DNA from 3 places in the Bradyrhizobium sp. USDA 4473 genome. Region 3 is predicted to be linked to each of the others. Evidence: riboswitches for the same ligand, from Rfam matches in the RefSeq annotation. Region 3 holds a riboswitch; each other region holds the start of a gene.
The links. A riboswitch is a leader RNA that binds a small molecule or an ion and turns the genes downstream of it on or off. The one in region 3 is predicted to bind cobalamin.

Region 1: another riboswitch for cobalamin. It lies ahead of ACVW17_RS03515 (TonB-dependent receptor); the one in region 3 lies ahead of ACVW17_RS05220 (TonB-dependent receptor).
Region 2: another riboswitch for cobalamin. It lies ahead of metE (5-methyltetrahydropteroyltriglutamate--homocysteine S-methyltransferase); the one in region 3 lies ahead of ACVW17_RS05220 (TonB-dependent receptor).

Annotation. Positions count from the first base shown of each region.
Region 1 covers NZ_JBSSGE010000001.1:743,145-750,658, reverse strand. Annotated here, with positions in the region: gene rpmE (50S ribosomal protein L31) at 1-123, opposite strand, end outside; partial or broken gene ACVW17_RS03530 (ABC transporter ATP-binding protein/permease) at 318-2,181, shown strand; gene ACVW17_RS03525 (amidohydrolase family protein) at 2,352-3,842, shown strand; gene ACVW17_RS03520 (CobW family GTP-binding protein) at 3,844-4,767, shown strand; cobalamin riboswitch at 4,821-5,016, shown strand; gene ACVW17_RS03515 (TonB-dependent receptor) at 5,124-7,406, shown strand; gene ACVW17_RS03510 (PepSY domain-containing protein) at 7,409-7,514, shown strand, end outside.
Region 2 covers NZ_JBSSGE010000001.1:3,622,409-3,629,922, forward strand. Annotated here, with positions in the region: gene ACVW17_RS16800 (carbonic anhydrase) at 1-256, opposite strand, end outside; gene ACVW17_RS16805 (thermonuclease family protein) at 304-1,029, opposite strand; gene ACVW17_RS16810 (hypothetical protein) at 1,614-1,958, opposite strand; gene ACVW17_RS16815 (hypothetical protein) at 2,051-2,233, shown strand; gene ACVW17_RS16820 (nodulate formation efficiency C protein) at 2,770-3,615, opposite strand; cobalamin riboswitch at 4,904-5,102, shown strand; gene metE (5-methyltetrahydropteroyltriglutamate--homocysteine S-methyltransferase) at 5,205-7,514, shown strand, end outside.
Region 3 covers NZ_JBSSGE010000001.1:1,109,350-1,116,863, reverse strand. Annotated here, with positions in the region: gene ACVW17_RS05235 (MFS transporter) at 1-110, opposite strand, end outside; gene ACVW17_RS05230 (hypothetical protein) at 283-1,530, shown strand; gene ACVW17_RS05225 (hypothetical protein) at 1,693-1,866, opposite strand; gene ACVW17_RS05220 (TonB-dependent receptor) at 2,032-4,296, opposite strand; cobalamin riboswitch at 4,405-4,602, opposite strand; gene ACVW17_RS05215 (FecCD family ABC transporter permease) at 4,715-5,758, shown strand; gene ACVW17_RS05210 (ABC transporter ATP-binding protein) at 5,755-6,528, shown strand; gene ACVW17_RS05205 (ABC transporter substrate-binding protein) at 6,618-7,364, shown strand.

The DNA of each region.
Region 1 (7,514 bases), 370 kb from region 3:
GGGGTCGATGTCGAGGTTCAGCGTGTCGCCTTCCTTGCCCCAGGTGGAGCGGGTCAGGTACTCGGTACCGTCGGTCATGACGACCTTAATCGTATGATAATTCGGATGAATATCGGCTTTCATGACAGTTCCTTCGGCGCGCCGGCGCCCATCTCAAGACATTCAGGTACGGGATTTGGCCGGCTCTATAACCCATGGAGCCCCCCAAAACAAGCCAGGAAAGGGCTTTAAGCCCATCACCGGATTGGGACTTTACCGGATTTGCCAGCCGGGGGTCGGCGGGCCTATGTGGGGGGCAATAGAACCGGTCTAGATTGATGAGCATAGCCGAACAGCTTGAGACCCCGCACGGCGCCCCGCAGCCGCCGCGCGACGCATTGCTCGATGAGGAGGCCTTCATCGAGAGCCAGATCACGGAGCCGGCGAAGAGCCGCGCCCGCCTGCGGCCGCTGCTGGCGCTCGCGCCCTATGTGGCGCGCTACAAGGGGCGGGCGATCCTGGCGCTGATCTCGCTGACCATTGCGGCGATCACCACGCTGATCGTGCCGGTCGCGGTGCGGCGGATGATCGACATGGGCTTCACGCCCGAAGGCATCGCGATGATCAACAGCTATTTCAGCGTGATGATCGCGGTGGTCGCGGTGCTCGCCGGTGCCAGCGCCTCGCGTTACTATCTGGTGATGACGATCGGCGAACGCATCGTCGCCGATATCAGGCGCGACGTGTTCGCGCATCTGATCTCGCTGTCGCCCGCGTTCTTCGATTCCGCACGATCCGGCGAACTGGTGTCGCGGCTCACCGCCGACACCACTCAGATCAAGTCCGCGGTCGGCGCCTCGGTCTCGATCGCGCTGCGCAATCTGATGCTGTTCTTCGGCGCCGCCGCGATGATGGTGATCACGAGCCCACGGCTGTCCGGCTTCGTGCTGCTCGCGATCCCGGTCATCGTGATCCCGCTGGTCGCGTTCGGCCGCTGGGTGCGGCGGCTGTCGCGCACCGCCCAGGACACGCTGGCCAATGCCAGCGCCTATGCGAGCGAGCTCGTCAACGCGATCCGCACCGTGCAGGCCTATACCGGCGAGCGGCTCGCCAGGACACGCTTTGCCGGCGAGGTCGAGCAGGCCTATCAGGCCGCGCGCAGCTCGACCAAGGCGCGCGCGGTGCTGACGCTGATCGTGATCTTCATCGTGTTCGCCAGCGTCGTCGTAATCCTCTGGGTCGGCTCGCATGACGTGCTGGTCGGCACGATCAGTCCGGGCCGGCTCGGCCAGTTCATTCTCTATACCGCGTTCGCGGCGAGCGGCCTCGGTCAGCTCAGCGAGGTCTGGGGCGAGGTCTCGGCTGCATCGGGCGCCGCCGAGCGGCTGTTCGAGATCCTGCGCGTCAAGCCGCAGATCGCAGGCCCCGCGTCGCCGCGCGCGCTGCCGCAGCCGGCACGCGGCGATGTCGGCTTCGACAATGTCAGCTTCGCCTATCCGACCCGGCCCAATGCGCTGGCGGTCGACGGCGTCTCGCTTTCGGTTCGCTCCGGCGAGAAGGTCGCGATCGTCGGCCCGTCCGGCGCCGGCAAGAGCACGCTGTTCCATCTGCTGCTGCGCTTTTACGATCCGAAATCCGGCACCATCTCGCTCGACGGCGTACGGCGTGCCGATCCGGCAGGCCGATCCGGCCGAGGTGCGGGCGCGGATCGCGCTGGTGCCGCAGGATTCCGTGGTGTTCGCGGCCAGCGCCCGCGAGAACATCCGGTTCGGCCGGCCCGACGCCACCGATGCCGAGGTCGAGCGCGCCGCCGATCTTGCGCACGCCACCGAATTCCTGCGCCGGCTGCCTGAAGGTTTCGACGCCCAGCTCGGCGAGCGCGGCGTGACGCTCTCCGGCGGCCAGCGCCAGCGCATCGCGATCGCGCGCGCGATCCTGCGGGACGCACCGCTGCTGCTGCTTGATGAGGCGACCTCGGCGCTCGACGCCGAGAGCGAGACGCTGGTGCAGACCGCGCTCGAGGAATTGATGCGCCACCGCACCACGCTGGTGATCGCGCATCGCCTCGCGACCGTGCTGTCCTGCGACCGCATCCTGGTGATGGACCACGGCAAGATCGTCGAGCAGGGCACCCACGCCGAGTTGGTCGCCGCGGGCGGCCTCTATGCGCGGCTGGCGCGGCTGCAATTCGAGGGGATCTGAGCGAATTGGGGCGCCTATGCGCGCCGCCGATGCGATCCATATGCGCGGCGCGGCGGACATTCCGCCAGAGCATGTCGCCACAACCCTGACCCGGTTGCTGTGATCAGCGCGATGCGCTTCTCTGTGCTCGGAAAGCGACCGATCGGCTTCGGAATGCGGGGAGTGGCGAGATGGGTGGTTTGGTGATCAGCGGCGGCCGGGTGGTGGATCCGGCCAGCGGGATGGACGCGATCGGCGATGTCGCCGTCGTCGACGGCAAGATCGCCGCGGTGGGCACCGGGCTCGGCGGCGCGGAGCGGCAGATCGACGCGACCGGACTCGTGGTGGCGCCGGGCTTCATCGACCTGCACGCGCATGGCCAGACCATTCCGGCCGATCGCATGCAGGCGTTCGACGGGGTGACGACGACGCTCGACCTCGAGGCCGGCGTGCTGCCGGTGGCGTCCTGGTACAAGCGCCAGGCCGAGAAGGGCCGGGTGCTGAACTACGGCGCCGCCGCCAATTGGGCGTTCGCGCGGATCGGCGCGATGACCGGCTCGAATTCGGAAAGCTCGCTGGAATCGTTCGGCGCCGCGATGCGTGATCGGCGCTGGATCGAGAACGTCGCGACCGAGGGCGAGGTCGGCGGCATCCTCGAGCGTCTCGCCAATGGATTGAACGAGGGCGGCATCGGCATCGGCATCCTCAACGCCTATGCGCCGGGCGCCGGCGTGCAGGAATTGACCGCGGTGTGCCAGCTCGCGGCCAATCATGCGGTGCCGACCTTCACCCACGTCGCCTACATGTCTCGCATCGACCCCGAGAGCGCGGCCGAGGCCTATATCCGCCTGATCGGCTATGCCGGCGCCACCGGCGCGCATATGCACATCTGCCACTTCAACTCGTCGAGCAAGACCGACATTGAGCGCTGCGTTGCGCTGATCGCGAAAGCGCAGGCGCAGGGCCTGCCGATCACGGTGGAAGCCTATCCCTATGGCACCGGCTCGACCGTGCTGGCCGCGACCTTCTTCAGCGATCCGAAATTCGAGGAGCGCAACGGTCTCGGCTACGACTCAGTGCAGCGCGTGACTGACGGTCACCGCTTCGGCAGCCGCGAGGAGTTGCTGGCGGCGCAGGCCGCAGATCCCTCGGCGCTGGTGCTGTGGCATGTGCTCGATATCGAGAACAATTCGCATCATCGCGATTTGCTCGACATGGCGGTGCTGTATCCGGGCGGCGCGATCGCCTCCGACGCGATGCCCTGGACGCTGTCGGATGGCCGTCCCTATGGCGGCGACGCCTGGCCGCTGCCGGACGATGCCACCTCGCATCCGCGCTCGGCGGGTTGCTTCACCCGCTTCATCCGCGAATGGGTGCGCGAGCGCAAGAAGCTCTCGCTGCTCGAGGGCATCCGCAAATGCGCGCTGATCCCGGCCGAGATCCTGTCGGCGAGCACGCCGGCGATGCGCGCCAAGGGCAGGCTGCAGGCCGGCGCCGACGCCGACGTCGTGGTGTTCGACTACGAGACGCTGAGCGACCGCGCGACCTTCTCCGCGATGAATCGCCCGGCGGAAGGCGTGCGCCATCTCGTGGTCAGCGGCCAGCCGCTGATCAATGATGGCGTGCTCGACGTCGCGGCGCGTCCCGGCCGGCCGGTGCGCCGGCCCGTCACCGGAGGCTGAGGTGGCGGTCCCGATCCTGCTGGTCGCGGGCTTTCTCGGGGCGGGCAAGACCACGGTCGTCAACCATCTGCTGGCGCATGCGCAAGGACGGCGCATCGCCGCCGTGGTGAATGATTTCGGCGCGATCAATATCGATGCCGAGTTGATCGCGGGCGCCAGCGACGGCGTGGTCAGCCTGAGCAATGGCTGCATCTGCTGCACGCTGGAGGGCGACCTGCTGCGCACGCTCGCCAGTTTGCTGCGGCGTGATCCGTGTCCCGAGTTCATCGTGATCGAGACCAGCGGAATCGCCGATCCCGCGGACATCGTGCGCAATCTGATGGATCCCGTGATCTGGAAGGAGGCGCCGCTGGAGACCGTGCTGTGCGTGGTCGACGCCACGCAGCCGGTGGCCGCGCTGGACGATGCGCTGCTGCGCGCGCAGCTGCGGGCCGCCGATATGGTGGCGCTGAGCAAGGTCGATCTGGCCGATGCAGCCGCGTGCGCCGCGATTCGCGATGCCGTGCGCGTGGTGCGTCCGGCGGCGGTGATCGTCGATGCCGTGCATGGCGAGGTGCCGACGGAGCTGCTGTTTCCGGCGGATCTCGATCATCTGCCCGCGCCGCGCGAGACCGCGCCGCGACGGCCGGTGTCCGACCGGTTCGAGACGCTGAGCTGGACGTCGGAGCGGCAGGTATCGCTGCCGCGCCTGCAGCAGGCGATCGGCAAACTGGCGCCGAAGCTGGCGCGCGCGAAGGGCTTGTTCGAGACGGTCGAGCAGCCCGGACGGCTGACGGTGTTTCAGCTCGCCGGCGGTCGCGCGACCTTGGCTGCCGGCGGCGTGCCGGCGCCCGGCGTGCCACGCACGCGGATCGTGTTCATCGCCGAGATGGGCGCGCTCTCGCGTGCGGAGATCGATGAGGTGATGCAGGGATGCGTCGCGTGACATGAAAGCATGCGTGCGACAATCGCATCGAATTGACAGCCATGCCGACTGCACCTATCGTTTTCGCCGACGGTTCCCTTCGGGGATCAAAAGGGAATGCGGTGCGAGGGTAACCCCAATGCCGCAGCTGTCCCCGCAACTGTAAACGGCGAGCCTTTCGTCAAATTTGCCACTGGGCTATCCGCCCGGGAAGGCGTCGACAGGCGATGACCCGTGAGCCAGGAGACCTGCCGTCAGTCGTGGTCACACGCGAGCACATCGGGCGGGGGCGTCCTGGTGGGATCGGAGCACTGCCTTTTCGGCAAGGCCCCAGTCCGTGTTCGCGGTGACGTGCCACGTTACCGCGAGCCGTTTTCATGTCTCCGTCCTCTCCCGTTGCGCGCAAATGGCGCCTCGGTCTCGTCTGCTCCCTGTCATCGTTGCTGCTGCCGGCCGAAGGCTCGGCACAGACAGCTCCAACCACCAGCCTCGATCCGATCGAGGTCTCGCCCTCGGCCTCAGCGAAGCCGAAGCCTGCGGCGCGAGGCCAGAACCCGGCGGCGTCGTCGCGGCCGCGCGCGAGACCCGCAGCATCAGCGGCAGCGGGCGGCCCACCGCGTGCTGCAGCGTCGGGCACATCGGGGACGGCACCACCGACGCTCAACGCCACCACGCCAGGCAGCACCGGCAGCCGCCTCAACCTGACGCCATTGCAGACACCGGCCAGCGTCGAGATCGTCACGGCGCAGACCATTGCCGAACGCGGCCAGCACAATGTGCTCGATGCCGTCACCCAGAACGCGGCCGGGTTCATCGCAACGCCGGCGCCCGGCAATGGCGGCCTGTCGTTCAGCACCCGCGGCTTTGCCGGCAGCAACTCGGTGATGACCTTGTATGACGGCACGCGCTTCTATGTCGGCTCCGGCACCTTGACGTTCCCCTACGATACCTGGTCGACGCAGCGCATCGAGGTGCTGCGCGGTCCGGCCTCGGTGCTGTACGGCGAAGGCGCGATCGGCGGCGTCATCAACGTGATCCCGAAGAAGCCGCTCAACACATCGTATAACGAGGCCGAGGTCTCGCTCGACAGCAACATGACGCGGCGGCTCTCGGTCGACAGCACCGGTCCGATCAATCCCAATGTGTCGTACCGGATCAACGCCACCGGCAACATGTCGGCTGGCTGGGTCGATCGCGACAAGACCTCGAATGCGGTGGTCTCCGCCGCCGTCCGAGTGCAGGCGTCGGACAATCTCGCCTTCACGCTGTCCGAGGACTACGGCGACCGCAGCCCGTCGCGCTATTTCGGCACGCCGCTGATCAACGGTTCGATCCAGGACGCGCTGCGCTTCAAGAATTACAACGCATCAGACAGCGCGATCCGCTACCAGGACAGCTGGACCCAGTTCAGGACCGAATGGGATGTCGCCGACGGCATCAAGCTCAACAACACGCTGTATTATCTGGCCAGCGAGCGGCACTGGCGCGACATCGAGAACTACAGCTGGAATCCGAACACCCGGCTGATCGATCGTTCGAGCTATATCGAGATCTTCCATGACCAGAAGCAGTTCGGTAACCGGATGGATGCGACCTTCAGCGGTCGCGTGTTCGGTCTCGCGAACCAGGTCGTTGCCGGGTTCGACGTCAACCGGATCGACTTCACCCACATCAACAACTCGCCCTACGGCGGCGCGTCGTCGGTCAATCCCTACGTGTTCGATCCCGGGTCGTTCTTCGCGACCACGACGGCGACGACGCCGGGCTTCAATGCGGTCGTCAATCAATATGCGCTGTTCGCCGAGGATCGCCTGTCGCTGACCGACCAATTGTCGCTCGTGACAGGCGTCCGGTACGACCGGCCCGAGGTCGATCGGACCGACTACAAGACGCCGGCGAACAGTTTTGAAACCACGCTGTCGGGAACCAGCTGGCGCACCGGGCTGGTGTACGAGCCGATCAAGAACCTCGCATTCTATGGCCAGTATGCGGTCGGCGTCGATCCGGTCAGCAACCTGATCTCGCTGTCGACCTCGCAGAAAACGTTCCAGCTCGCGACCGGCAAGCAGGCCGAGATCGGCGTCAAGCAGTCGTTCTGGGGCGGCCGCGGCGAGTGGACGCTGGCCGCTTACGAGATCGTCAAGACCGGCCTGACGATTCCTGATCCCAGCAATCCGACCGCCGGCCTGGCATTGCAGATCGGCCAGCAATCATCCCGCGGCGTCGAAGGCTCGATCGGACTCGCGCTGAACGACGGCTGGCGTGTCGACGCCAACCTTGCGCTGCTGCGCGCCCGATACGACAACAACAGCCAGGTGGTCGGCGGCAAGATCGTCAGCTACAACGGCAATGTTCCGGTCAACGTGCCGCAGCAGGTGTCGAACGTCTGGCTAACATGGGATTTCGCGCCCAACTGGTCGGCCTATGGCGGCGTGCAGATCGTCGGTGCGATGTACTCCGATCTCGCCAACAGCCAATTGCGGCCGGGCTACAACGTGGTCAATGGCGGCATCAGATGGAAGCCTGATGACCGCACCACGGTCGCGTTCCGCGTCTACAATCTGTTCGACAAGGTCTACGCGGCGACCTCGAACGGCACCGGGCAATGGCTGCTGGGCACGCCGCGCACCGCCGAACTGTCCGTCAACGTGAAGTTCTGATCATGCGCAACGCTCTGATCCGGCGAGCGCGGCGATGGCTCTATGTCGTCCATCGCTGGATCGGCATTGCGACGTGTCTGCTGTTCGCGATGTGGTTCATCTCCGGCC
Region 2 (7,514 bases), 2.5 Mb from region 3:
CCGCCGCATATGGATTTTGTCCATCGACTAAAACCTGACGCTCGCGCTTGAAATCGCCGCCTCGTGATATGCCTTGGACAAACCGGTCATTGCCTTCGACTAGGCGCCTGAGCGCGCCATCCGGCGCAAGGATATTATCCGGCTTGGGTGGCCTTTTTGCTTCCTTGGCGTCAACTATGTTGTCGCCAAGCCGCATGCCAACCGCCGAAAATGCCAACAGCGATAGCAAAAGTGACCGACGCGTAGGCTTTTTCATGAGCGCGCTAGATATATTCGGGGAATGGTGGGCATGCATGTGTCGCCTCATCGCGCGGCTTTACGCCATCCCGTGGCTTCAGCTTCCGCTTCGCTGCAGAGCCAGCGTTCACCCTGCTTCTTTGTCATGTCGATTTGTGCGTAACCGAATTGCCCGGGCAAGTGATAGATGCGCTCGCCGTTGCCGCTCACGGTGCCTTTTATCAGACACTCGGGCGAGGGCGGGTCCGATAGCAAGGCGGGTCCGAGCAGGAGCTCCTGGGCATCGGTTGGTACCGAGCTCGCGCCAATGATGATCGTTCCCTTGTTGCGGCGACGCCAATCCCAAGGCGTGATAAACGCCCCCGACCATAGGCCGGCATAGGCATGGCTCGCCACAACCTCATAGACGGCGTAGACATGGATATTTCGACCCCATGACAGTGCCCAACCCGAGCGTACCATCCACGCGTTCACGTCCTCGCCTTCGATGAAGCAGCTCCCGAGTGACCTGCCGTATTCGTCTCGCCCGGTGGTATGACAATCCCAACTTCGTCCGTTCGAATGCTTGATAAGTTCATCGCGAGCAACTATGCCACAAGTCCATTTCTGACCATGGGCGTCGAGGCAAATCTGATCCGTCTCCGGCGCGTCGATGCCCGAGAGCCGAATTTTAGTTTGCTCGATCTCAATCGTATTGCCGTCGACGATGCGCGGAGGGCCGCTGAGTTTCGCTGCGCAGGCCGGAGATGCGATGGCCGCGAGCAATGCAGCCATCATTGCGCGCAGTTTCATCCCGACAGCCTTTCTCTTGGTCCATCCGCTCAGCACCACGTGCAATCCGGCGTCGCTACATTCGACTGCTTGATCGCGCCATGTCTGTTATTTGACCTGTGTTGCATCATTCGACGTCAGTTAGTGAAAGCTTGGTTGTGATTTCCAACCTACGCCCTGACGTGACGTGAGGTTCAAGTGATTTCTTCCAGTATGGGCGAGCCAAGAGCTGGCACGGGTTCGCCTCATCCGATGTCGACAAGCCCCGCGACACCGTAGCCCTCGCCCAGGCAATCTGGAGAATAGGTATTTGGATGTCGGTTATCGGATCTTCTCGCGTAGAATGGTCGGCGATAGCAAAGCCCTCGAACGCGTCGAAGGTGCGGTCGTTCTACTTCTTGGTGGAATTCTCGAACTCCCGTCGGGAGCGCGGCCCCGAGAGGCGCTGTGGCCGATCGGATTGGAGCGCTTCGGGCCACCGCTTCTCATCGCCGGAAGGATCGATCCCGATGGCGCCGATTTGTCCCAGACGTCTCCGCGCTATCTAGGCATCCCGCCCAAAGAGACGGATCGCATCCGATTCCGGCGGCCAGCCGCCTACCTTCTCAATCGAAAAGCTCGCGAGCTTCAACAGACATGTTGCCGAAGCAGATCCAGATCGAGACGAAGATGTACGTGGGTGGATGTCCCTCTCTCGCCGCCCAGCAGGCCGCGGGAACGGCCACGACTTTTTCGGTCGCGGGCGGGATCTTGCTGAATTGCTTGTGCGCAACGGTCTTGCGTTGAATTGCCCGAATATTCGGAAGGGCAGATACCACGAAGCTCAGCACGAGGTGCGCGTGGCCCAGGCTGGGAGGGCAGCTATGTCGAGCCGATGGCTTGAATGCGCCGCCTGTCTGGACGAATTCCCATCCCAGGCGCAGCCAGTGCGAGGCATCGATCCACAACATGCGTCATCGCACTCAGGCAGCCTGCTCTGGTGCAGTTTGGGCGACTCACGTACGCATCGTTCTCAAGCACCTCACTGCGCAATAGGAACGAAATGGTTGCAGCCAGCCGTGAATTGCCGGTCTCTTGTTACGGGCTTGAAGTGGACGGCAGACTCAAAGCCGAATTTACCACGAGAGATGGTGCCCGCGCGGGTGGAGAAGAATTAAAGAAGCGCTTTCCCATGCTTCAGATCAGGATTTATGACGCGCAGACGAATGCACATGAGGAAATCTAGATCTTCCGTCTCCATTCTGTGGTCCATCCATCGCGGATGGCTGCGGAGCTCCTCGCCGGGGGTACTCGGGAAAGGGGCCCGCCGCCATGAAGAATGACGGCGTCGCTATCACTGCCCCGTTCCCGGGTACCCATTTAACCGGTCTCGTCGCTGCACTCGGTCCCGCGTGCCGCCTTCGGCGTCGCTATGCTCACGCTCCTGCGGGTGCCATTTTGCGTTGAGGCGATGCGCTACGCGCACGCCTGATCAGGAGGCCCCGGCGAATTCCCCTGCAACATGGGATTTAGAGATGGCCGCGCCACAGATTGCGTCCGCTCACCGCACGTGTGCGGGCCGGACCAAGCCGGCTCTCGTAAGCTGGCACGTCGTCGCCTGGTCATGGTATCGATTCTCTAGCGGATTGGGCCGCTAGCAACGGTGCTGCCTGCCTTTGTCCTGTGACGAGATGCGAGAGAGGCTGCCGGTCTGTTGCAAAGACAGATCAGCACAGGTCAACGCTTCCGAGTGCGTGTGCTTTGGCTGCTGCTCGGAGCTGCTCAGCGCCAAGGGCGTGCGTCGCGATCTTGCTCCGTGCGATCATTGACTGAGGCCCTTCGCGCCTTCTCTCTTGTTTCTCGTTCATTTGGCTCGATCCGATCGAACCAGGAGCCTGGAGGAAAGGCCGCGATACGCTTGGCAAGGAAAGATTGCGGCTGCCAATCCTGTTCTTCGCGCTTCTCGAAAGTGATGACGCCGTTGTGGGTAAAATAGCGGGGGCCGGGAATCTTACAGTTCACCAAAAGCAAAACGCGCCACAGATCACCCTTCGCTGTCGGCTTGTCATTCGATTTCGCCACGTAATCCACCACAACGGGCTCAATGATATCGCAGCGGCCGCGCCGCAGAAGAATGCCGAGCTTGCCTCGTGCGGTCGTCACGAAGTTAAAGTTAACAGGATCGTGCAGAAAGCGAAGATTTGCGTCCCTTTCGCCATCAGTGACTTCACTGGCAATCAACGAGAGGGCAAAGGCGCGCCAACCCAATTCAATCGGCTTTGCATATGGCGACGCAAGTCTGATCGTTCCGTCGGTCGCGATCGTCCAAGTGATTGCGTACTGTTCGTCTGATTTGTTGTCTTGGTGCTTGGTCCAGGAAAAGTACACATACTCTGTTCGGTCAATCCCTTCGGCTACTCCCCACGAGCGAGGGACGAAGTGAGCCACCTTCGAGACCTTGGAGATGATTTGTTCTATGGTCTCGCCGTCTTGCGCTCGCCACGTTGACTTGACCCTTTCGACGAGAGCGCTGTCGTTGGCACGAACATTGTTGTTCGTCGCTGCCAGCCCGGCCAGGCAAATCAGCGATCGAGCGAAACAAAACCAGAGTACGCGCGTTCCAGCCATTCCCTTCATTGCTGCCGGCCCATCTGGTTCTCGTCCACGCGTCAATTCCAAAGAGGACAATCTTCAACGTGCCTGCGAGATCGTTGGAAGTTAGCGGCAACGTGACGCGAGCACCTGCTGATGTCCCGCGCGAGCAGGCGCGTCCCTCGATGTCACGCGCCGCTAACCTCAGTGGTCAGCCAAAGCTTCAACTTGCGATGCTGGACCTGCCCAGGAGGAGAAGCCTGGGCGAGCGAAGACTTGCATTCTTCGTGCCAGGAAATTGGCACCAGATTTGTGCCGCCTGTGTCGACTTCCCGACCTGCTTACCTCATTTATGTTGCCATTAAGCCTGTTCGCGGCGACTTTCGACTTTAATGGCTGATTCCTGTCACGCACTGCATCTTCGAGCAACGCAGTTGGGAAACCTTGCTGCCGGAAGCCTGACGACAGTTGGGTGCAGGATTGCCGCCATCGAACCATGTGGTCGGAGGTCGTTGTCGCTGCTGCGGAGATGGAAAGTGCGGCGAAGCCGCTCGTCAGCGGCGAGCGATTTGGAATCGGCGCTAAGGAAGTTCAAAAGTCACGCAGGCGAAGCGATATGAAATTCGTCGCTCGCGTAGGACACGTTAGCGGGCGCCTATGTGGTCGTCGTCGTAGTCAACATTGGGGAGTTGCACTTCCATGCAGTCGTATCGACCGGATAAGAAGGGAAGTCTCAGGTCGGGCTAGCTTCGGCTTGAGCTGCTCAACATTCTCGAGAGCATCTGCCTGACGGCCGGGTTCATAAATGTCTTTGCTATCCAGCCGAACAGGCCGACCGTAAAGACGGCAGCAGCAAAAACGCCGAGGGCACTCCAAACAGCCATTTTCATTACGGGCTACTCTTTTCGTTGGTGAGTCACTATGCTTGCTTTGCGCAGTATCGCCAAAAGCATCCGCATGGCGCCTACCAGGATTGGTGGTAGATCAACATGCTCGCTCAGTATGCTGCCGATTTTGCGCATATTGTGCCTGTTCACGCTGATCCTTGGTCGTTGGTGGAGAACCGGGGGCGCATCGAAGCGTGCTAGATGAGCGCTTCGAAAGCTGGATCGCGTGAAGAGCGGCCTGTCCCGGCACCGTGACCTTCATCGCGAAGGCCGCATGCGTCTCTTGCACGATCTGACACGCGGTCCGACGCGAACGCGCCTCGGAGATGGTCATCCCGATATCCATGCTTGGAGAGTGGCTTCAACGTCGCGATCAAGAGTGGCCGTGTATCGTCAACAGCATCACTTTGACAGGTTGACTGCGGAGTTGTCTTTCCGATAATCGAAGTCGTCGAGGTTCTCCGGTTCGGCTTGATCCGGAGCTAAGAGGGAAGCCGGTGATGCCGGCGCTGCCCCCGCAACTGTAAGCGGCGAGCCGCTGTCCAACAGAGTCACTGAAGCCCGCGCGGCTTCGGGAAGACCGGACAGTGGCGATGATCCGCGAGCCAGGAGACCTGCCCCGACAATATGTTCGTCCACGGGCGGGGTGTCCCGGTGGTACGCCAAGCAGCCGTCGCTCGCGTGACGTCTCCTGCCTGCGTCCGCCATGGCCTTTGCCCCCAACATGGGGTTAACGGTATGTCTCTTCTCTCACTTCCGGTTGCCACGCTCGGAACGCCGCGCATCGGTCCAAGACGCGAGCTCAAACTCGCGCTCGAAAGCTATTGGGCCGGAAGAATCAACGAACAGCAGTTGCTCGAGGACGCAGCCGGCCTGCGCGCGGCGAACTGGGCGCGCCAGAAATCCCTCGGTGTCACCATCATTCCGTCGAACGATTTCTCGCTATACGACCAGGTGCTCGACACCAGTGTCATGGTCGGCGCCATCCCGGACGTCTATGCCTCGAAAGTCGAGCCTGCTTCCCTCAAGACGTATTTCGCCATGGCACGCGGTTCTCAAAGCGACAGCCAGGATGCGAGTTGCGGTCACCGACCTCGCGGCTATGGCGCACCCGCGCAGGAGATGACCAAGTGGTTCGATACCAACTACCACTACATGGTCCCGGAATTTCATCGGGGGCAGACTTTCAGGCTCTCCTCTCGCAAGCCTATCGAGGAGTATGAGGAAGCCAAGGCCCTTGGCTTTCAAACCCGCCCTGTCCTGATCGGCCCGGTCACCTTCTTGAAGCTAGGCAAGAGTGCTGATCCCGCGTTCCAGCCACTGGCACTACTGGATGACCTGGTACCGGTCTATATCGAGGTTCTGCAGGAATTGGCCCGACGCGGGGCGAATTGGGTCCAGTTTGACGAGCCCTGCATGGTCCTTGATCTCGATGAGGGGACAAGAAAATCTTTGCTGCATGCCTATGACCGGCTCGTCAAGGAGGGGCCGGCCATCAAGATTATGGTCGCCAGCTATTTCGGTGGCCTTGGCGAAAATCTTCACACGGCCTTGCGCCTACCTGTTGCTGGCCTGCACGTCGATCTGGTTCGGGCGGCAGAGTTATTGGACCAGATCATTGCTGCCGGGCGAAGTGATCTCGTTATCTCACTCGGCGTGATCGACGGCCGCAATGTGTGGCGGACGAATTTATCGGCGCTGCGCCAGCGGCTCGATCCCGCCATTGCGAAACTCGGCAGGGATCGCGTACAGATCGCCCCATCCTGTTCGCTGCTTCACGTGCCGGTCGATGTTGAGCTCGAAACGGAGCTTGCTTCCGACGTCAAGAGCTGCGTTGCGTTCTCGGTTCAGAAGATTCGCGAGCTTGCGACGTTGGCACGGGCACTCGCAGGCGATCTGAATGTCGCCGACGCTCTCGCGGAATCGGAGCGCGTCACCATCCGCCGCGGAACTTCGCCGAAGATCCGTGACGCCAATGTCGCCGCCCGGATGAGTGCGATCAATCAGACCGCGCGACGGCGCGCCAGTCCATTTGTCAGGCGTGCCGAGATCCAACGCGAGCGCTTCAAACTACCGGCGTTTCCTACCACAACGATCGGCTCGTTTCCGCAGACCGCAGAGGTCCGCAGTGCCCGCGCGGCGCACGCGAGAGGCTCCATGAGCGACGGGCAATACGACACGTTCCTCAAGGAAGAGACTGCGCGTGCCGTACGTTGGCAGGAGGACATTGGTCTGGACGTCCTCGTGCACGGCGAGTTTGAGCGCAATGACATGGTGCAGTACTTCGGCGAGCAACTCGCCGGCTTCGCGTTTACCAAAAACGGCTGGGTACAATCCTATGGATCGCGCTGCGTCCGGCCACCGATCCTGTTTGGCGACGTCTCGCGGCCGAAGCCGATCACCGTGGACTGGTGGAGCTACGCGCAATCGCTAACCAACAAGCCGATGAAGGCGATGTTGACCGGACCGGTAACAATTTTGAATTGGTCGTTTGTTCGGGATGATATTCCGAGAAGCGAGGCCTGCCGTCAAATTGCGCTCGCGATCCGAGACGAAGTCAGCGATCTCGAGAATGCTGGTGCGACCATGATCCAGATCGACGAAGCAGCGCTGCGCGAAGGATTGCCACCGCGTCGATCGGAGTGGGCGGTTTATCTCGAGTGGACCGGGGATTGCTTCCGCATCTGCTCATCGGGCGTCGCCGATCAAACCCAGATTCATACCCATATGTGCTACTCGGAGTTCAACGACATCATCGATGCGATTGCCGCAATGGACGCCGATGTCATCTCGATCGAGACCTCGCGCTCGAAGATGGAATTGCTCGACGCGTTTCGGAACTACAAATATCCAAATCAAATCGGGCCGGGCGTGTACGACATCCATTCTCCACGCGTGCCCGAGACGAGCGAGATGACGGAACTCATGGCTTTGGCCCGAAAGCGGCTGCAGGACTCGCAGCTCTGGGTCAATCCGGACTGTGGCCTGAAGACGCGGAAATGGGAGGAGATCCGCCCAGCACTGGCCAACATGGTCGCTGCCGCGCGC
Region 3 (7,514 bases):
AGCACGAAGATGTGGAAATGGCTGACCCAATGGGCGACCGAGATCCCGGTCAGCGTGCGCAGCGTGCTGTCGGCTTTCGCTTGCTGCGGTGCGGCCAGAATGTCGACCATATCAGTGACAACCCACTTTTTCCAAAGCCCGGCAGGGCCAGCCGAAAATAGAGGCTGGCCGCTAATTGTCCATGAACGCGGGCGCATAGCTGCCCCCGGCGCAGGCGTGCCGGATCGACACATGCGGCATTAAAGGCGGCGACAAAGTGCAGCGGCGCGGTGATGATCGGCCATGATCGACACCAAAAAACCGCTCCGCGTGCTGGTGTCGGAGGGCTCCAGCACCTCCGGCCGCGAGGCGATCACGATCCTGGGGCTGGCCGGCCATCATGTCGAGGTCTGCGATCCCTCGCGCTGGTGCCTGGCGCGCTATTCCCGCTTTGTCCGCAAATATCACCATTGTCCGCCGCTGCGGTCGGATCCGGCCGGTTATCTCGGCTTCGTCGAGCGCCTGTTGACGTCGCAGCATTTCGACGTGCTGCTGCCGACCCATGAACAGGGTTTTCTGTTCGCCCGCGCCGCGCCGCGGCTGACGTCGCATACCGGTCTCGCGCTGCCGGACTTCACCAGCTATCGCGCCGTGCACAGCAAGGCCGGCTTCAGCCGCCTGCTCGATCAGCTCGGCCTGCCGCAGCCGCCGACCCGCATTGTGAACTCGGCCGACGAGCTGCGCGACGGCCTGCGGTTTCCCTCCGTGGTCAAGACGTCGGTCGGCACGGCGAGCCGTGGCATCTGGTTCGTGCGCGACACCGGTGATCTCAACCGCGCGCTCTACGATCTCGACTCCGCCGGCGACTTTGCCGGCGAGGTGCTGGCGCAGGATCTCATCACCGGCACGGTCGAGAAGGCGCAGTCGGTCTTCTCGGGCGGTACGCTGATCGGCTTCCACGCTTACCGGCAGATCGCGGCCGGTGTCGGCGGCGGCGAGGCGATCAAGGAGAGCGTGAGCCGGCCGGCAATCCGCGCCGCGCTCGAGACCATCGGTGCGCATCTCGGCTGGCATGGCGCGCTCTCGGTCGACGTCATCATGCCGCTCGACAGCGCGACGCCGCTGTTGATCGATTGCAATCCGCGGCTGGTCGAGCCTGTGAATGCGTACCGGTCGGGCACCGATCTGGTCGACCTGCTGCTGCGCGTCTCTCTCGATGAAGCGCCGACGCCGCTGGCCGAGAGCCGCGCCGGGGTGCGGACGCATCTGGCCATGCAGGCGCTGCTCGGCAGCGCATCGCGCGACGGCACGCGGCGCGACCTGATCCGGGAGTGCGGCCGCATCGCCGCGGGCGGAGGCCTCTACCGGGCAAGCACCGAGGAATTGACGCCGGTGCGGCTCGATTGGCTCAGCGCCGTGCCGCTGGCGATGACCACCGCGCTGCTGCTGGCCTCGCCGCCGATCGCCTCATCGCTGGCGCGCGGCGGCTTCGGCGCGCATCTGCTCGATCGCGGGAGTATTGCAAAGATCGAGAGCGAGGATTTCGGTTAGCTCCATCCCACGTCGTCCCGGGCAAGCGAAGCGCGACCCGGGACCCATAACCACCAGCGGTGATTGTTACGACGTGCTGGGACAACAGCGCGCTTCAACAATTCAATCCTGTGGTTGGGTCCCGGCTTTCGCCGGACGACGACGACATATATCGCTTATCCCTCACAACGGCTCGTCATCATTGCCGTAGCGGTCGAGCTTCGGCGTGGCGATGTCGCCATCCTCGTAATACTCGTCGTCCTGCTTTGATGCAGGCGGCGGAGGCACCTTAACCTTGTCGTCGGTCTTCTCGTTGATCTTGGCGCCGCCCTTACTCGTCTTTCCGGCCTTGGCCATGCGTTTCCCCTGTACGGGTCAAATCAGCTGCGGCAATTCTACTCCAGTTTGCGAGCGCTCGTCATGTGAGCAGACGACGTGACGGGGTCACATCCCGCCACACCCTCTCTTGTTTAAGCATGATCTTTTCGGAAAACCGGTCCCCACTTTTTCCGGATCATGCTCTCAAAACGTCGCGCCGGCCTTGACCATGTAGGTGCGGCCGGGCAGCGGATAGGCCGAGAAGCGGCCTTCCGTGAACGAGCTCGCGATGGCGTAGTCGTAGTACAGCGCGTTGAACAGGTTGTTGACGCTCAGCGACCAGAACAAGCGGTCGACTTGTCCGCTCAGCTTGATATCGGCAGTGGCGTTGCCGGGGATTTTGCTTTGGGTGTTGGCCTGGTCGTTGTCCATGATGCGCGAGCTCCAGGCCCGCGCGGTGGCATCGAACACCAGATAGTTCTGCCAGATGTTCCAGGTTACGCCGAGATTGCCGGTGCTGCGCGACACCAGCGGCACGTCGTTGCCGGCCCATATGCCTTCGCGAAATACCGCGCGGGTGATCGCCATGCCGCCGCGCAGGGTGACGGTGTCGCTGATCTTCAGCGAAGCACTGGTCTCGGAGCCGTAGCGGCGGGTGGGATCGAGGTTAACATTGTAGAACAGCACCGGATTGAAATGGATCTCGTTCTCGAGATCCATCAGATAGACGCTGGTCTGGATCTGGAAGCGAGCGGTCTTGACCCGGAAGCCGCCCTCGACGTCCTGCGAGGTCTGGGTCTTGAGCTGAAAATTCTGCGGAATCGGGGCGAATGTCAGCGGATCGAAGGCCGGCCCCGATGCGACGCGCTCGTCGACATCGGGCGTGCGGAAGGCGCGCGCGGCGCGACCGAACGCCGAGAAGGTGTCGGTGAAGCGATGCTCGACACCGACATGCAAGGCGTACTGTGTCTCGTTGCTGTCGAGCGGTGCCGCCTGCGTGTCGAAAGCGAACGGCGCATTCGGATCGTAGCGATCGCGCGCCGAGACGTGGGTGTTCTGCACCCGCGCGCCGTAGGAGAAGTCGGTGGTCGGCAGCAAGCCGAACGTGTGCTGCCAATAGCCGGCCACGCTCTGCTGCTCGATGTTGTAGACGTGGGTGGGATCGACGCCCTGATAGGCGCCGCGTGCCTCACGGAAGGTCGAATCGTAATAGTCGATGCCGGTCAGGATCGTGGATGGCATGCCCAGCATGACATTCTTGACGCTGAGCCGCGGCGTCAGAGACCAGGTCTGCAGCGCGGCGTCATTGTAGGTCGAGGCGAAGCTGATGGTCGGCACGGTGCCGAAGAAGCCGCTCTGCGTCTCGCGCTGCCGCCAGCCGCCGTCGACGATCAGGTCGACGCCGTTCACCAGCGTTCTGGTGAAGCCGGTGGTGACGCTCGCGGTCTGCTGGTTCGCATAGTCGAACGGCGTCGCCGCACCGCGACGATCAGTCAGCAACTCGTTGACGCCGATCGACGGATCGACCAGCCGTCCGCCGGGCAGGCCGAGCTTCTGGTCGCTGCCGGTGACGGTGACGAAGGCGGTGAGATCCGGTGTGGTGTAGTTGACGTTGCCGACGGCGTTGCGCTGGTCGAGCGCATTGTTGACGCGGTAGCCGTCGGATTTGATGCCGCTGCCATAGAACGAGGTCGACCACGGTCCTGAATTGAGAGCCGCGGAGACCGCGGCCATCCGGGTGTTGAACGAGCCAACTCCGGCCTCGGCGCGCATCGTGGCTGGTGGACCACCGGCGCCGGCCTTGGTGATGATGTTGACCACGCCGCCGACCGCGTTGTCGCCATAGAGCACCGCGCCGCTGTTGCCGCTGACGATCTCGATCCGTTCGATCGAATCGAGCGGAATCGTGGTGAGATCGAAGCCGGCTTTGTCGACGTCGTTGAGGCGGCGGCCGTTGAGCAGGAACAGGGTGTTGTCGGTCGCGAATGCGCCGAAGCCACGCAGGTCAACCGAGGTCTTGGCGCCGTTCGGCCCGCCATAGAGCGATTGCAGCTGCACGCCCGGCACCTGCGCCAGGATTTCCGGCAGCGACTGCGACGGCGAATGCGCGATGTCGTCGGCGGTGATCACGGTCGAGGAGGAGCCGACGACCCCGGCAAACTGGCGGCCGCCGCTGCTGCCGCCGGTCCCCGTGGCCGAGCCGGCTCCAGCCGAGTTCGATCCGGCGCCGCTGCCCGCGTTGCTGCTCTGCGTGGTGCCCGGCGCCGGGCGGCGTGGGGCCGGGGTCTCGTCAGCGGGCGGTTTGGCGCGGGTAACGTTCTGGTCGCCGGATCGGCTGACTTCGATTGCGGGCAGCTGATCGGGAGCGGGCGCCTGCTGCGCCCGCGCCGTTGAAAGGACGATCGTCGGCAAGATGATCGTCGACGCGAGCAGAAGCGCGCGGCGCCGATCGGGTGGGAAGGAAAACATAGGCGAGACCTCGGTAACGTCAGTGGCACGTCACCGCGAAGCAGTCTCACCATGTGCTTGCAGCATCAGGTGAAGCTCATGCCTGTACTCCCCGACCGGCATCCTCGCGTGTGACCACGGCTGACGGCAGGTCTCCTGGCTCGCGGGTCGTTACCCTTCGTCGCCTTCCCAGGACCGAGATTCCCAGTGGCCTGTGACGAAGGATTCACCGCATACAGTTGCGGGGGCAGCCGCGGCGTTGGGGAAGTTTCCCCGTACCGCATTCCCTTTTCATCTCATGAAAGAACCGTCATGGTCATCTAGGGTTCGGCCGGGCAGCAAAGTCAATCCGGCGGAAGTCGGGCAATGGCCGCCCGGCCACGGTTTTTGTCGGGTGTCGCTTGTCTGCCACGGCGATCGCTGTAAGAGCATGGATGAGATGAGCGTGCAGGATTTTGCCTTGGCGGCCGAGATCGCGGCGCGGCGGCGGTGGAGTGCCACCGCGGCGCTATTCGCGCTCGTGGTTCTGCTGTGCGTGCTCTCGCTCGGCATCGGGCCGGTGCGGCTGTCGCCGCTCGCGGTGATCGAGGCGCTGTTCGGGGGCGGCAGCGACGTCGCGCAGGTCATTGTGCGCGAGATCCGGCTGCCGCGCACCATCCTGGCATTCGCGATCGGCGGCATTCTCGGGCTGTCGGGCGCGGCGCTGCAAGGCCTGCTGCGCAATCCGCTGGCTTCGCCGTCGCTGTTCGGCGCGCCGCAATCGGCGGCATTCGGCGCGGTGCTGGTGATCGCGCTCGGCCTCGCCGATGTGCGGTACTACGCGCTGCCGGCGGTGGCGATTATCGCCGCGTTCGGCTCGGTGTTCGCATTGCTCGCGATCGCCGGTCGCAATGCCGGGCTGCTGATCCTGATCCTCGCGGGGCTTGCGATCTCGAGCTTTGCGGGTGCCGCGACCGCGCTGGTGATGAACCTCTCCAGCAATCCGTTCGTGGTGCTGGAGATCGCGTTCTGGCTGCTCGGCTCGCTGGAGGACCGCAGCTTCGAGCATGTGGCGCTGGCGCTGCCCTTTATCGTCGCCGGCGCGGCCATCCTGCTCAGCCAGGCGAGCGCCTTTCGTGTGCTGACGCTCGGCGAGGAGGCGGCGCGGAGTCTCGGCGTCGATGTCGGGCGGCTGCGGCTCTTCGTCATCACGGGCGTCGCGCTCGGCGTCGGCGGCGCGGTCGCGGTGACCGGCACGATCGGCTTCATCGGCCTCGTCGCGCCGCATCTGATGCGCCCGGTGATCGGTCATGATCCGGCACGGCTGCTGGTACCGAGCGCGCTGACCGGCTCGGCGCTGCTGCTTGCCGCAGATATCGCGGTGCGCATCATCCCCTCGACCTCGGACATCAAGGTCGGCGTGCTGACCTCGATCATCGGCGTGCCGTTCTTTCTTTACCTCATCATGCGCGAGCGCCGCGCGCTCGGCGGAGGCGTGGCATGACGCTGCTCTCCGCCACAGCGCTCAACGCCTCGCTCGGCAGCCGCAAGGTGCTGCACGATGTCTCGCTGTCGCTCGCGGCCGGTCACCTGGTCGCGCTGGTCGGACCGAATGGCGCCGGCAAGACCACGCTGTTGCGCGCGCTGGCTGGCCTGATCCCGTCTGACGGCGAGATCAGGATTGGCGGCGAGGCTCTGGCGTCATTGCCGCTGCGCGAGCGTGCGAAACGTTTTGCGTATCTGCCGCAGGGGCACATGGTGCACTGGCCGCTGCCGGCACGCGATATCGTGGCGCTCGGCCGCTATCCGCATGGCGCGACCGATCCGGCGCGGCTGTCGCCCGGGGATATGGAGGCGGTGCTGCGGGCGATGCAGGCCGTCGATGTCACCGAGTTCCGCGATCGCCGCGTCACCGAGCTGTCCGGCGGCGAGCGCAGCCGTGTCGCGCTGGCCCGGGTGCTCGCGGTCGAGGCGCCGGTGATCCTCGCCGACGAGCCGACCGCCTCGCTCGATCCGCGCCATCAGATCGACGTGATGCAGAAGCTGCGCAACGTCGCCGACACCGGCGTGCTGGTGATCGTCGTGACGCATGACCTCGGCCTCGCCGCGCGCTTCGCCGATCATGTGCTGGTGCTGTCGGAGGGGCGGCTGGCGGCGCAGGGCGCGCCTGATGAGGCACTGTCGGAAGCAGTCCTCGCCAGCGTATTCCGCGTCAGCGCCTACCGCGCTGAATTCCGGCGCGAGGCGGTCATCGTGCCATGGGCGGACGTCTGATGTGCGCGTGGCGTCTCGCAGCCTTGGCCGCGGCGGCATGGATCACGTCGCTTGGTGCCGCGTCCGCCGCCGGCCCGCGCATCGTCTCGATGAATGTCTGCAGCGACCAGCTCGTGCTGTCGCTCGCCGACCCGGACCAGATCCTCGGCCTCAGCCGCTTTTCGCGCGATGCCTGGCAATCCTGGGCAGCCGAGAAAGCGCGAAACTTTCTACGCCTGTCGGGCGAGGCCGAGGACGTGCTGCTGCTCAAGCCAGACATCGTCGTCGTCAGCCTGTTCGACAAACGCGCGACGCGTGACCTGCTGAAGGCCCACGGGCTGCACCTCGCCGAATTCACGGTACCGCGCACGCTGGACGAGGTGAGGGATCAAATCCGCGCCATGGGCGATGTGGTGCAGCATCCCGATCGCGCCGAGCTGGAGATCGCGCGCCTCGATGCGGCGATCGCGCGGGCGCGTGCGGTGGCGAGCGCGCATCATTACCGCGTGCTGCCGCTGGAGCGGCGTGGCTTCGTGTCGGGAGATAACAGCCTGATTAACTCGCTGCTGGCGGCAACCGGCCTGACCAATGCGGCCGGTGAGCTCGGCCTCGGCGCGGGCGGCTTTGCCTCGCTCGAGGCCATCGTGAAGTTGCGGCCGGATTTCATCCTGGTATCGGAGGCTGGCGATCGCGCCGAAGATGGGGGCCGCGCCTTCCTGCTGCATCCGGCGCTGGAGCGCTTCTATCCGGAGCGAAGGCGCATCGTGCTGCCCGAGCGGCTCACAGTGTGTGGCGGCGTGATGCTGGCGGATGCGCTGGACCGGCTGACGGAAGAATTGCAGCGCGTAACGCGGTAGTTGATGTGCCCCGCATCTAAGTCCCGTCATCCTGAGGAGCGCGTAGCGCGTCTCGAAGGATGCACGGCCCGGATCTCTCCAAATGTTCGCGGACGCGGCGTGGCCGTCGACCCTTCGAGACGCCGCTTCGCGGCTCCTCAGGGTGACGGT